One region of the Erwinia amylovora genome, then DNA from elsewhere that is predicted to be linked to it. Evidence: predicted binding sites of a transcription regulator. Region 1 holds the regulator's gene; each other region holds the start of a gene.
What was found. Region 1 encodes ArgR, which controls arginine synthesis, uptake and breakdown. Its sites were predicted from a motif close to ANTGAATAAAAATACANT; they were not measured.

Region 1 (4,326 bases):
GCGCTAACGGTGCCAGCGATATTCTCGGCTCAGGGGTGATTATGGACCCGCGCGGCTATATTCTTACCAACAAGCATGTCATTAACGATGCCAGCCAGATTGTTGTTAATCTTCAGGACGGCCGCTCTTTTGAAGCCATGCTGGTAGGGTCTGACTACCTGACCGATTTGGCAGTGCTGAAAATTAATGCGGCCAGTCTGCCGGTAATCCCCATCAATCCGCAGCGTATTGCCCATATCGGTGACCTGGTGATGGCGATCGGTAACCCGTATAACATTGGCCAGACGGTAACCCAGGGGATTATTGGCGCAACCGGGCGTGTTGGCCTTAGTCCTTCACGTCATCAGGACTTTCTGCAGACTGATGCCTCGATCAATCGCGGTAACTCCGGCGGAGCGTTGATCAACTCGCTGGGCGAGCTGATGGGGATCAATACGCTGTCATTTGACAAAAGCAGCAACGGTGAAACGCCCGAAGGTCTGGGCTTTGCGATCCCCACCAAGCTGGCCACCAAAGTCATGGAAAAACTGATCCGTGATGGTCGGGTTATTCGTGGCTATATTGGTATTACCGGGCAGGAATTCAGGCGTTTTAGCGGACCTGATAATGTTATGGAACACCCTCAGGGACAGGGTATTGTGGTCACCGAAATCAGGCCGGGTGGCCCCGCTTTTACCGCCGGTATGCAGGTCAACGATGTGATTACCCGGGTCAATGGCGCTGCGGCGGTGTCCCCATTGGAAACCATGGATCAGGTGGCAGAAATACGCCCCGGAACGGTCATCAACGTGGAAGTCAGTCGCAATGAGAAAAAGCTGACGTTACCCGTAACGGTACAAGAGTACCCGGAAGAAAATCAGAGCCGGTAACCTGGCTGCACCTGCCCCATCCGGCGATGGGGCAGAGAACGCAAAAGGCTACTTAACGAACTCTTCACCGAGCGTAATATCTTTTTTCAACGTATCAAGCATGTGGGTCAGTGCCTGTTGTTCAAACGCACTGAGTTTTCCGACAGGACGACGCTCAACAATGCCATTCTTACCCAACAGCAGCGGCTGCGAGAAGAAACGCGCATGTTCTCCGTCTCCTTCGACGTAGGCACATTCAACGACGTTGCTTTCACCTTTCAGCGCGCGTACCAGCGACAGACCAAACCGCGCCGCAGCCTGGCCCATTGACAGCGTGGCCGAGCCACCGCCAGCTTTCGCCTCCACCACTTCGGTACCCGCATTCTGGATGCGTTTAGTCAGGTCAGATACCTCCTGCTCACTGAGGCGGACCCCCGGGATCTGTGACAGCAACGGCAGAATGGTCACGCCTGAGTGACCGCCGATAACCGGGACATTCAGCGCTTCAGGCTGTAGACCTTTCAATGCGGCAACGAACGTATTGGCGCGGATGATATCCAGCGTAGTGATGCCAAAAAGTTTATTCCTGTCATAGACGCCGGCTTTTTTCAGGACTTCCGCCGCGATGGCCACCGTGGTGTTGACCGGGTTAGTGATGATACCAATCAGCGCTTCAGGGCTGGTGGCAGCGACCTGCTCAATTAAATTGCGCACAATACCGGCATTGACGTTAAACAGGTCAGAACGATCCATACCCGGTTTACGCGCAACGCCAGCTGAAATCAGCACCACGTCAGCACCTTTCAGCGCCGGGGTCGCATCTTCACCACTGAAGCCTGTAATTTTGACCGAAGTTGGGATGTGGCTTAAGTCAACCGCAACACCTGGGGTAACGGGTGCGATGTCGTACAGAGAGAGTTCTGAACCTGCCGGAAGCTGGGTTTTTAGCAGCAGGGCAAGAGCCTGGCCAATACCACCCGCTGCACCGAGAACTGCAACTTTCATCCTATACTCCTTATTATATTTTAAGCATTTTGCGTGCCGGGGAACCCCGGTAAGCCCGCTATGAGACAACTGAAGTGTACGCAAATCGGCGAATAGTGAGCCTCACCGCGCTTTGTTAACGCTAAGCGAGCGGGAGATAAACTCAGGCGGCCAACCCAGCGTCAGCTCCAGATATTCAGGGTATTACCGTGATTCGGCGTTACATTACACCCTTAGCGCTAACCAGAACAACCATCACATTATAACAATCCGTTCACTTTCTGCGCGCCAATGCACAGAGTCGGCAAATTCTTTTTCCCGGCAAAATTTGTTAGACTGCGCCGCCGTGCGGTGAGTGAGTGAGCCAATGCCACATTTGCAATTTGCATAAAAATTCATTTAATTGCATAATAATGTAAAATCCCACTGAGGGGATGGCTGAATAACCCATTTTATCGGTAACCTATGCGTAACTCATCAAGACAAGAAGACCTGATTAAGGCGTTTAAAGCCTTACTGAAAGAGGAAAAGTTCAGCTCACAGGGTGAAATCGTCATTGCCCTGCAGGATGAAGGATTCGAGAACATTAATCAGTCGAAAGTGTCGCGTATGCTGACAAAATTCGGTGCGGTGCGTACACGCAACGCTAAAATGGAAATGGTTTACTGCTTACCCGCCGGGCTTGGCGTACCTACCACCACCAGCCCACTGAAGAACCTGGTACTGGATATCGACTTCAACGACGCGCTGGTGGTGATCCACACCAGTCCGGGGGCAGCGCAGCTGATTGCTCGCCTGCTGGACTCGCTGGGCAAAGCGGAAGGCATTCTCGGCACCATTGCAGGCGATGACACCATTTTTATCACTCCGGCGCGTTCCTTTAGCGTAAAGCAGCTGCATGATGCCATCCTGGTGCTGTTCGAACAGGAACTTTAAACCTTCCGCTCCTCTGTCGCCCGCCATCGTACCGCGCTGCATAAGCCGGAGCGATCGGCAAACAATTCGCTGTCGGCAATGTTCTGGCATCAACCCGGCGACGGTAGCCATTCTCCGGTAATTTCCGGGCCAGTCAGCGGCCCTGCTCTCTTTGCGACATCCGAATTATCGCCGCCGGCATATGCTGCTGGCTGAAACGACTGCCCTTCATACTAAAGCCTGCCTTTCACCTCTTTGACAATGTGATCTACCGCAAATAAGCGCACAAATAGATAAATTATCCTGACATACTGTTTTTTAATACTTTTTGGCGAAAATGCGCAAAAAACAGGCGTTTTTGATAACCAGACGTCATTAAAAACACCGCCTCACGCCTGTAAAACACTTTAATATTATTAGCCTGCTATTAATTTTTTACGTTATTAGATCTATACTTGTTTCCGTGATGCAGATCAAAACAATCAAAAGTTAACAATCGTTGACGAGGGAAATCTCATGTACATCAAAACCACTATCGCGGCCTTTGGCCTGCTTTCTACCCTGTCATTTGGCGCATTCGCCGCTCAGTCTGTCAATTCGGACCAGACGAAAGGCCTGCAATCGATCGGAATAGTCAGCGTTAGTGGAGTTAGCGGATCGCCAATGGATATCCGTCAGGCGCTGAATGATAAAGCCCGTGAAAAGGGCGCCAGCGCCTACCGTGTTATTGAAAACTACCAAAACGGTAACTGGCACGCGACCGCCGAACTTTATCAATAAGCTAAGCGGTAATCTAAAGAATCAATCATTAAAGCTATGCGGTAATCCCAGGTATAAAAAATTGTTTTTCATCCCTTTAGATTACCGTGCAATAACTACTCTGGAGTCATCATGAAAACGACCTTCACAATTGTTGCCTTAAGTCTTGCTTCTGTTCTTTCATTCGCTGCCGGCGCGGCGGATCTGGTCACCAGCGAGCAGGTCAACCGCCAGAATCTACAGCCGGTAGGCACCGTCAGCGTTAGCGGGATCGACGGTACGCCGATGGAAATCCGCCACCAGCTTTCACAAAAAGCGGATCGCCAGGGTGCAACGTCTTACCGCGTAATCGAAGCGCGTACCGATGGTAACTATCACGCCACGGCCGAGCTTTACAAATAACCAACCCTCAAGCGGTGCATCAGCGCCGGTATTTTGCTGCCATTGCTCGTCCATCTGTTGCTGTAAACCTGGTGGAATATCACTTTAGCCCCGTACGCCGGGGCTTTTGTTTGTTCTCACTGCCGGGCGGAGCAGAAATGTGCAAGCCAGACGGAACACACGGAGGGGGGCCCCGCATCCTGTTACGGCTTCTCTGCCAGGCGCGGAAGAACTCAAACCTCGATCAGCGTTTGCTGATATTTCTTTAATACCATCGCCAGACGCGCAACGGGTTCAGTCACGCTTTGCGCGGCCTGATACTGCTGTAGCTTTTGCTGGTAAATGTCGAACTCGCCCAGCAGGCGCGCAAAGTCATCACGTCTCTTTGCATCGCTGCCTGCCGAGATCACCCGGTCGGCCGTGTGGCGCAGCTGCTGAT
Region 2 (4,326 bases), 560 kb from region 1:
CTTCGGTCAGGCCCGGCTGCTGCTTCAGGCGCTGAAAAGTCTTCGCCAGCAGTTCCGGGTTCTTTGCGCCCTCGCCGTTAGGCGAAATGGTGTGGTACTGCTCGGCAACGTTGGTCAGATTCAGAAACTGGCTGAAAGCGCGCGCAACCGGCAACAGCTCATCGTTAGACAGATTTTGCAGCGTGGAAAGCAGTTGCTGACGGTGAGCGTCATTACCCGCACGAGATGACTTAGAGAGTTGACGAATGGTTTCTACCCGGTCGAGGATGTTCTCTCCCAGCGCATCCTTAATCGTATCCCCGAGCAGTTTGCCGAGCATACTGACATTACTTCGCATTGCGGAATATTGTTCGTTCATATGACCCCTGACACCCTTTCTGGTATTTATCGCGTTTTTCACCCTGACGGAGACTGTTATCTAGCCACGTAAAGCCCCGTCCGTCAATTGGCTTGGGTACGTCGTATGGTGCGGCTAAGTCCAAGAAATTTATAGCATTTAACGGCGCGATAGTGAGATTAATTATTCTAATTACCAGGAATAATCTAAATCGGGGGCAACTGGCTGTTTTTACAGTTGAATCCCCCGGACGTGACCTAATGATGGCAAAAGTGGTGCACCACCTGAGCAATTAATTCCCGCGTTGGCTTGATAAAGGCGGTATCGATAAATTCATCCGGCTGATGCGCCTGGTCGATCGATCCCGGGCCTAACACCAGCGTTGGGCAGATTTGCTGAATAAACGGCGCCTCGGTGCAATAGTTCACCACCTCGGTTTCGCAACCCAGCAGTTTTTCAACCACCTGCACCAGCTGGTGGTCACGCGGACACTCGTAGCCCGGAATGGGCGGGTGCAGCTCGCCAACGGTCAGACGGCCCGGCCAGCGCGCGCTGACCGGAGCCAGCGCCTCATTCAGCAGCCCGTCGAGATCGCTTAGCGTCAGGCCCGGCAGCGGCCGAATATCCATATGCAGTTCGCAGCAGGCGCAGATACGGTTGGCCGCATCCCCGCCGTGAATGTGGCCAAAATTCATCGTTGGGTAAGGAATGGCAAAACCCGCGTGATGGTAGCGCTCTTTCAGCGTGTTGCGCAGCCCCGTTAACCGGGTGATGGATTCGTGCATCAGTTCAATGGCGTTGACGCCGCGGCCCGGATCGCTGGAGTGGCCGGACTGCCCCTGAATACGGATGACGTTTGAGATATGGCCTTTATGCGCGCGCACCGGTTTTAGCGAGGTTGGTTCGCCAATGATGGCGCAGTCCGGGCGCAGAGCGGTGGATTCAGAGAAGAATTTCGCACCGGCCATCGTCGTTTCTTCGTCGGCGGTGGCCAGAACGTACAGCGGTTTTTTCAGCGCAGACAGGTCAACATCACGCAGCGTGTCTAAAATAAAGGCGAAGAAACCTTTCATATCGGCGGTGCCGAGTCCGTACAGCTTATTGTCATGCTCGTTAAGCGTGAAGGGATCGCGCGTCCAGCGGCCATCGTCAAAGGGAACGGTGTCGGTATGGCCCGCCAGCAGCAGGCCGCCGGCACCCTGTCCGCTCCTGGCCAGCATATTGAATTTATTGCGCGTGCCGGGAACCGGCTGTACCTCAACGCTGAAGCCAAGATCGCGGAACCAGCCGCCGAGCAAATTGATTAAAGTTTCATTGCTTTGATCGAGCGCGCTGTCGGTAGCACTGATTGATGGCGTTGCAATCAACTGGCGGTAAATCTCAATAAAATTGGGTAATTTTGTCTTCACTGTTGACAGTCCTTGCGTTAGGATAGTATCAATATTCATGCATTAATAGTGAATAAAAATACAATAGCGGCGGGCGAATGGGAACCGATAATTCTCTCTTACCCGCCGGCGGTTGCACCAACGCTTCGGCATCCCGCAGCGCAGTGATTGACAGAGAGCGACTTTATGACCAACCCGTTAATTATCAAGTTAGGTGGTGTTTTGCTGGACAGCGAAGAGGCGCTGGCGCGTCTTTTTACTGCGCTGGTAAGCTACCGTAGCACGCATCAGCGGCCTTTGCTGATTGTTCACGGTGGCGGCTGCCTGGTCGATGAACTGATGAGCAAACTGTCGCTTCCGGTGAAAAAGAAAAACGGCTTGCGCGTGACGCCTGCCGATCAGATTGACGTGATCACCGGCGCGCTGGCCGGAACGGCCAACAAAACCCTGCTGGCGTGGTCGAAAAAACACGGTATCGATGCGGTCGGCCTGTGTCTTGGTGATGGCGGCAGCGTCAATGTGGAGCGCTTCGACGATGAACTGGGGCACGTTGGCCTGGCGAAACCGGGTACGCCGCGCCTGATAAACACCCTGCTGGCTGCCGGCTTTCTGCCGGTGGTTAGCTCAATCGGTATCACGCAAGATGGCCTGCTGATGAACGTCAACGCCGATCAGGCCGCTACGGCGCTGGCTGCTACTCTGGGCGCCGACCTGATCCTGCTGTCTGACGTGAGCGGAATTCTGGACGCCAGTAAGCAGCGTATTGCAGAGATGACGGCCGGGAAAGCTGAAAAGCTGATTGCCGAAGGGGTGATCACCGACGGCATGGTGGTTAAAGTGAATGCCGCACTGGAGGCTGCCCGCACGCTGGGCCGCCCGGTCGATATTGCCAGCTGGCGCCATGCCGAACGGCTGCCCGACTTGTTTAACGGCGTGTCCATTGGCACCCGTATTCTCGCTCAATAAGTAACGTATTCATTCAAGGAAAAAAGACAATGCAAGACAAAAGCATCAAGAAAATCGTGCTGGCTTACTCCGGCGGTCTGGATACTTCAGCCATCATTCCGTGGCTGAAAGAGAACTATGGCGGCTGCGAAGTGGTGGCGTTCGTGGCGGATATCGGCCAGGAGCGTGGCGACCTGGAAGGCGTGGAGCAGAAAGCGCTGCAGTCCGGTGCGTCAGAGTGCCATGTGGTGGATCTGCGTGAAGAGTTCATCAGCGAGTACGTTTATCCGGTGCTGCAAACCGGTGCCCTGTATGAAGGCACCTACCTGCTGGGTACGTCGATGGCGCGCCCGATTATCGCCAAAGCCCAGGTAGAGCTGGCGCTGAAAGTGGGAGCCGATGCCCTGTGCCACGGTGCAACCGGCAAAGGGAATGACCAGGTGCGTTTCGAAACCACTTACACCGCGCTGGCGCCACAGCTGAAAGTGGTGGCGCCATGGCGTGAATGGGATCTGCGCTCGCGTGAGGCGCTGCTGGGCTATCTGAAAGAGCGTCATATCCCGACTACCGCATCGCTGGAAAAAATCTACAGCCGTGACGAAAACGCCTGGCATATCTCCACCGAAGGCGGCGTGCTGGAAAGCCCGTGGAACGCCCCGAACAAAGACTGCTGGGTGTGGACCGTCGATCCGCTGGAAGCGCCGGACCAGCCAGAACAGGTCACCGTTGCCGTTGAGAAAGGTCGCGTCGTGGCGGTAAACGGCGAAGCGTTAAGCCCGTTCGGCTGCCTGGACAAGCTGAATGCAATTGGTGCGCGTCACGGCGTGGGCCGTATCGACATCGTGGAAAACCGCCTGGTGGGCATTAAGTCGCGCGGCTGCTACGAAACCCCCGGTGGCACCATTATGGTCAACGCGCTGCGTGCGGTTGAACAGCTGGTTCTGGATCGTGACAGCTTTAAATGGCGCGAGCAGCTGGGGCTGGAAATGTCCTATGTGGTTTACGATGGCCGCTGGTTCGCACCGCTGCGTAAATCAATCCAGGCTTCCGCCGAAGCGCTGGCTGAAGAAGTGAACGGTGAAGTGGTGCTGCAACTCTACAAAGGTCAGGTTACCGCCATTCAGAAGAAATCAGCCAACAGCCTGTATTCCGAAGAGTTTGCCACTTTCGGCGAAGACGAAGTGTACGATCACCGCCATGCAGGCGGCTTTATCCGTCTGTTCTCACTCTCTTCACGCATCCGCGCGTTGAACGAAAAGAAGTAAATTTGCACCCGGGGCGAGGTTGACCTCGCTGCTGAATATATCAGGGGCGGCACAGGTGCCGTCCTTATCAGATAAGTTAAGGAGCACTGAGCATGGCACTTTGGGGTGGACGGTTTACGCAGCCAGCAGATCAACGTTTCAAGCAGTTTAATGACTCACTGCGCTTCGACTATCGTCTGGCAGAGCAGGACATTATCGGCTCCGTCGCCTGGTCCAAAGCGCTGGTAACGGTCAATGTATTAACCCACGCGGAGCAGCAGCAGCTGGAAAGCGCGCTGAATGCGCTGCTGGATGAAGTGCGCGCCGATCCGCAACAGATTCTGGCCAGTGATGCCGAAGATATTCATAGCTGGGTGGAAGGCAAACTGATTGATAAAGTCGGCGCGCTGGG
Region 3 (4,326 bases), 1.3 Mb from region 1:
ACTGCGGCAGATAATGGCTGTATATTTTGTCACCGCCGTGCCGCGCCAGTAGATCAACCATCATGCTGAAGAAAGGCGGCTGCGAACGGCTAAGATAGTAATTGCGGTTCCCGTTAGGAATATGTCCATATTGATCCAACTGATAGGCGAAGTTATCCACCATATCCTGCACCCGATCCCAGTGACCACTTTCCGCCAGCCCCAGCATAGTGAAATAGCTATCCCAGTAATAAACCTCGCGAAAACGGCCGCCGGGTACCACATAGGGATTAGGCAAGGGCAGTAGTGAATCCCACTGATTTTTCGCCTGTGATGAGCGTGTGAGTATCGGCCACAGGGCATTAATATGAGCACGCAGGCTTTGGCCAGGCGGTGAAACATAAGTTTCACCAGTGACGGGCAGGGTAAAATTGGCGGCTATGAAATGCTTAAGATCGAAATTCTGCTGCATTTTCTGCATCTGCCAGTCGCTAAGAATTAATGTTGGATCGTTATTGGGGACGGCATCGGCAAAGGTTTTCTGGTCGGGATAGAGGTTTGCCGCCTGCACCGCAGCAAACAGTGGCCCCAGCCGTACATCGGGCGGCTGAAGGTGATTATTGAAAAGCTGCTGACCTTCTTGCGCCTGGACGGCACAGCTGGCCACTAATGCGCCAGCCAGCAGCAGAGGGGCAAAAAGGGGAATATGCAATTGATGCCTGGAAGGTATTCTCATCGGGTACTCTCCATTTATATGTCGGTTTTGAATGTTATTAAGCATATACAGAACCTTAAACCATCTGTGGCAATCGGACGTCGTGGGAACGACAAAGTGTGAATCAGGGAGGGATTTTGCGACCTTTAGTAGGGTGACTCAGGCTGAAATGGCGGCCCGGACGAGTGATTTGACTTCAGAGACACTTTTTCAGCGTTGTCAGTCGCTGTTGCTCATTGGCGCAGGAGTAGCGCGGCGGGGTAATAAGACGACAGGCCGGCGGGGACGACCAGGGCCCCCGCATAACCCTTCAGAGGTTAACGCAGGTCTCTTCTGCCAGACCGAGCATCAGGTTCAGGTTCTGCACGGCGGCACCCGAAGCCCCTTTACCCAGGTTATCCAGCCGTGATGCTAAAATGCACTGACGCTGCTGTGGGTGGCTGAAGACGAACAGCTCTAATTGATTGGTATTATTCAGCGCTTCCGGCAGCAGATAGGGCGCGCTGTGCTCATCCATGGCGTTCAGGGGATTGACCTTAATAAACAGTTGGCCGGCGTAATAGTCTGCCAGCGCCTGCTGTAACGGCTCGCTGTCAATGCCATTTAAAGGGATGAACACCAGCATGCCCTGTGCGTAGTCACCGACCGCAGGTTGTAAAATGGGCCGGCTACTCAGACCGCTCCACGCCTTAATCTCTTTAATATGTTTATGATCAAAGTCCAGACCGTAAGCAGCATAACCGGTGCCCGCCTGGCAATACCGCTCGATCATCTGCTTGCCGCCGCCGCTGTAACCGGAAATCGCGTTGATTGCCAGCTGGCAGTCTGGCTTCAACAGACCATTTCGAATCAGTGGCGCCAGCAGGGCAATAGCCCCCGTAGCATAACAGCCCGGGTTAGATACATGGCTGGCGCCGCTGATTTTATCACGTTGTTCAGGAGCAAGCTCTGGCAGGCCGTATACCCAGCCGGCATCCACCCGGTGAGCGGAACTGGCATCCAGCACGCGTGCACCCACCTCGTCGGCCAGCGCTACCGCTTCCCGCGCCGCGGCATCCGGCAGGCAAAGGATACTGACATCAGCCTGTTTCATCAGCGCCTGACGGGCGGCGGCATCTTTGCGCTGTGCTTCATCAATCTGTAGCATTTCAATCTGAGGGTGACGGGCTAATCGTTTCTGGATCTGCAATCCGGTCGTGCCTGCCTGGCCGTCGATAAACACGCGATATTTCTGACTCATTACGGTTTAAGCCTTGAGTAATTAAAAACAGTGCATCAGATTATGCGAGATTTAGGTCGCGGGGTAAATAAATAATGACTGATTATCTGTTTTTTTTGCATAAAAAGTCATTTCTTGCCAGAGGCGTAAGCGCCTCACCGCGCGTGATCCCGATTTTTTAAGGCGTGAAATGGCTGTTGACGAGAATGAAGCATAAAGGCGACAACGCCGCGATACCAGGGGGAGGCGACCAGACGCTGTTCGTCCTGCTGCCGCCACAGGCCGTGCTGCACAACGCCCAGTCGAAAGGGAATGCGCAGTCTGGCCAGCGCTGGAAAGTCATCGGCGTAATTCGGCACCGTATGCCGTCCCGGGTCACAACCAGCTCACGATCGGCAGGGCATTCAGCGTGGCAAGATGACCGGTTTTAGCCCAGTCCGGCAGGCCGGTTACCCCCAGCGCATATTCAGCAGGCATCAAGTTTCTCAACCGCTGTAAAAATTGCCCGTAGCCTTCGAGCCGCCAGGTAGCGGCATCGAAATCGATTTGCAGGCCGATGACATGATTTCCGCCCAGTCGCCAGCGCTGCATCAGGCGTATGATACGCATCAACATCTCATCGGCTATGTCCAGCGTGTTGATACGTACGGTTAACCAGATTTGCGGAAAATTTAAGTGGCTAACCGGCAACCCAAGGGGTTCGAACTTTATTTGCCCCCGGCGGGGCACCCCGTCTCCCTGATGCAGATAAACGGTGCGGGCAGCACGCATCTCTGCCCCGGGTTTTACTCCGGACCAAAGCCAGAATGCCTGATAATCCCCGGCATTGACCTGCTGAAGCGCGCGCCGGTGAGCAGTACGGTGCGCCAGTAAGGCAGATCACCAATAATATTTGAGTTTTTTTGCCCATATACTGCCTGGATAATCATTTTTCAACTGACTGAACCAGCGTTGTCGCTGCGCTATGCTGACTTCATTGCCGCCGCAGGCATGATATCCTGACGGGGCATAACACATGACGGCACGGTATAACGCGTAGCTTTGATCTGCGGTTTCAGCTTTATTATTAACAATGATCTGCCGGTAATAATGCTGACGATCGGGTTGCCCGCGCGGGCGGTCGTCCTTCACCACGCTGTCCAGCGCACCGTTGCCCCCGGTTTCTGCCCACAGGCTTACCCTCACCGATGTGGTGCGGAAGAACTCGCCAGGGCAGTTTAACGCGTGGCTGTCGCCATCTTTTTGGCTCAGACGGGTGACAACCTCCTCAAGTCGCGGGCAGCGATAGCCCGTTGCTGCCTGTGCTCCTGACCAGTCAAAGTGGTTCAGCTGTACATCGTCAAAGGCTGGTGCCACCAAGGGGTGAGCAACAAAGCGAATTAAATCTTTATCCTGCAACCAGTCGGCGTAACGTTGTTCGGTTAAATCCCTCACCAGCATCGTGTGCAGGTCGAGCTGTTTTTTCTTGCTGGCGAGGCGTCACAGGTTGTCCCGGGTGTCGTTAGTGATGTCCAGCACCGGCGGGCTGATAGGATAACAGCCGGTTGTACCTCATAAGCAGCCGAAGCCGTCTGATGAAGCAAATGCCTGAAAACTCGCCATCCGCGGTGCCAGTATGGACAGGGATATCCATGTTTTACACCAATTCATTATCCTGAAGGTGATCAAGCGTTGGCCCAATCGAGCATCTTAATCGGAAAGGTCCTGTTCCTCTGTGACGAGGCAAACAGCTTGTCGTAGCGGTAGCGTTGTCCGTGCCCGACGGGTTGACATCCCTCCCGGCCATTAAGGTTGACCTGAGGCTAAATCAGAAAGGCGCAAGTCAATAGCTGGCAGCGATCACAATATTGGCCTGCAGATCGCAAAGCTGGAAGGAGCTGAAGCGGTCATTAAGGCCAGCCATCTCACCATGGCTGGCCATTCTGGTTCCGGGCCTGCTGCTCTGCTTATTTCAAGGATGCAGCATGATGCCTGCACCCGGGGAAATAAAAGCAGTAAAGGTTACTTCACGCACTTACCGCACGAGGTCTGCTGGATGCGCTGGAAGAAATCATTGCCTTTATCATCGACCAGAATAAAGGCCGGGAAGTTGTCAACTTCAATCTTCCATATGGCTTCCATTCCCAGTTCGGGATACGCCACGCACTCCAGGCTCTTAATGCTTTGCTGCGCCAGCACGGCAGCCGGGCCGCCGATACTGCCCAGGTAGAAACCGCCGTGCTTCAGGCAGGCATCCGTAACCTGCTGACTGCGATTGCCTTTTGCCAGCATGATCATGCTGCCGCCATTCGCCTGTAGCTGGTCAACGTAAGAGTCCATTCGGCCTGCTGTTGTCGGGCCGAGAGATCCTGACGCGTAACCCTCAGGGGTTTTTGCCGGGCCGGCGTAGTACACCGGATGGTCTTTGATGTAC

Region 2: the regulator ArgR is predicted to act here: its motif matches at 1,794-1,811, upstream of argE (acetylornithine deacetylase).
Region 3: the regulator ArgR is predicted to act here: its motif matches at 2,029-2,046, upstream of argC (N-acetyl-gamma-glutamyl-phosphate reductase).

What each region holds. Positions count from the first base shown of each region.
Region 1 covers NZ_CP066796.1:353,612-357,937, reverse strand. Annotated here, with positions in the region: gene degS (outer membrane-stress sensor serine endopeptidase DegS) at 1-869, shown strand, start outside; gene mdh (malate dehydrogenase) at 918-1,853, opposite strand; gene argR (transcriptional regulator ArgR) at 2,298-2,768, shown strand; gene yhcN (peroxide/acid stress response protein YhcN) at 3,264-3,527, shown strand; gene yhcN (peroxide/acid stress response protein YhcN) at 3,639-3,908, shown strand; gene aaeB (p-hydroxybenzoic acid efflux pump subunit AaeB) at 4,121-4,326, opposite strand, start outside.
Region 2 covers NZ_CP066796.1:3,605,725-3,610,050, reverse strand. Annotated here, with positions in the region: gene ppc (phosphoenolpyruvate carboxylase) at 1-358, opposite strand, end outside; gene argE (acetylornithine deacetylase) at 595-1,746, opposite strand; gene argB (acetylglutamate kinase) at 1,912-2,691, shown strand; gene JGC47_RS16435 (argininosuccinate synthase) at 2,721-3,935, shown strand; gene argH (argininosuccinate lyase) at 4,028-4,326, shown strand, end outside.
Region 3 covers NZ_CP066796.1:1,617,835-1,622,160, forward strand. Annotated here, with positions in the region: gene treA (alpha,alpha-trehalase TreA) at 1-715, opposite strand, end outside; gene argC (N-acetyl-gamma-glutamyl-phosphate reductase) at 1,005-1,934, opposite strand; gene JGC47_RS17600 (hypothetical protein) at 2,069-2,272, opposite strand; gene JGC47_RS17605 (DUF3142 domain-containing protein) at 2,289-2,684, opposite strand; gene JGC47_RS07580 (hypothetical protein) at 2,793-3,347, opposite strand; gene fumA (class I fumarate hydratase FumA) at 3,915-4,326, opposite strand, start outside.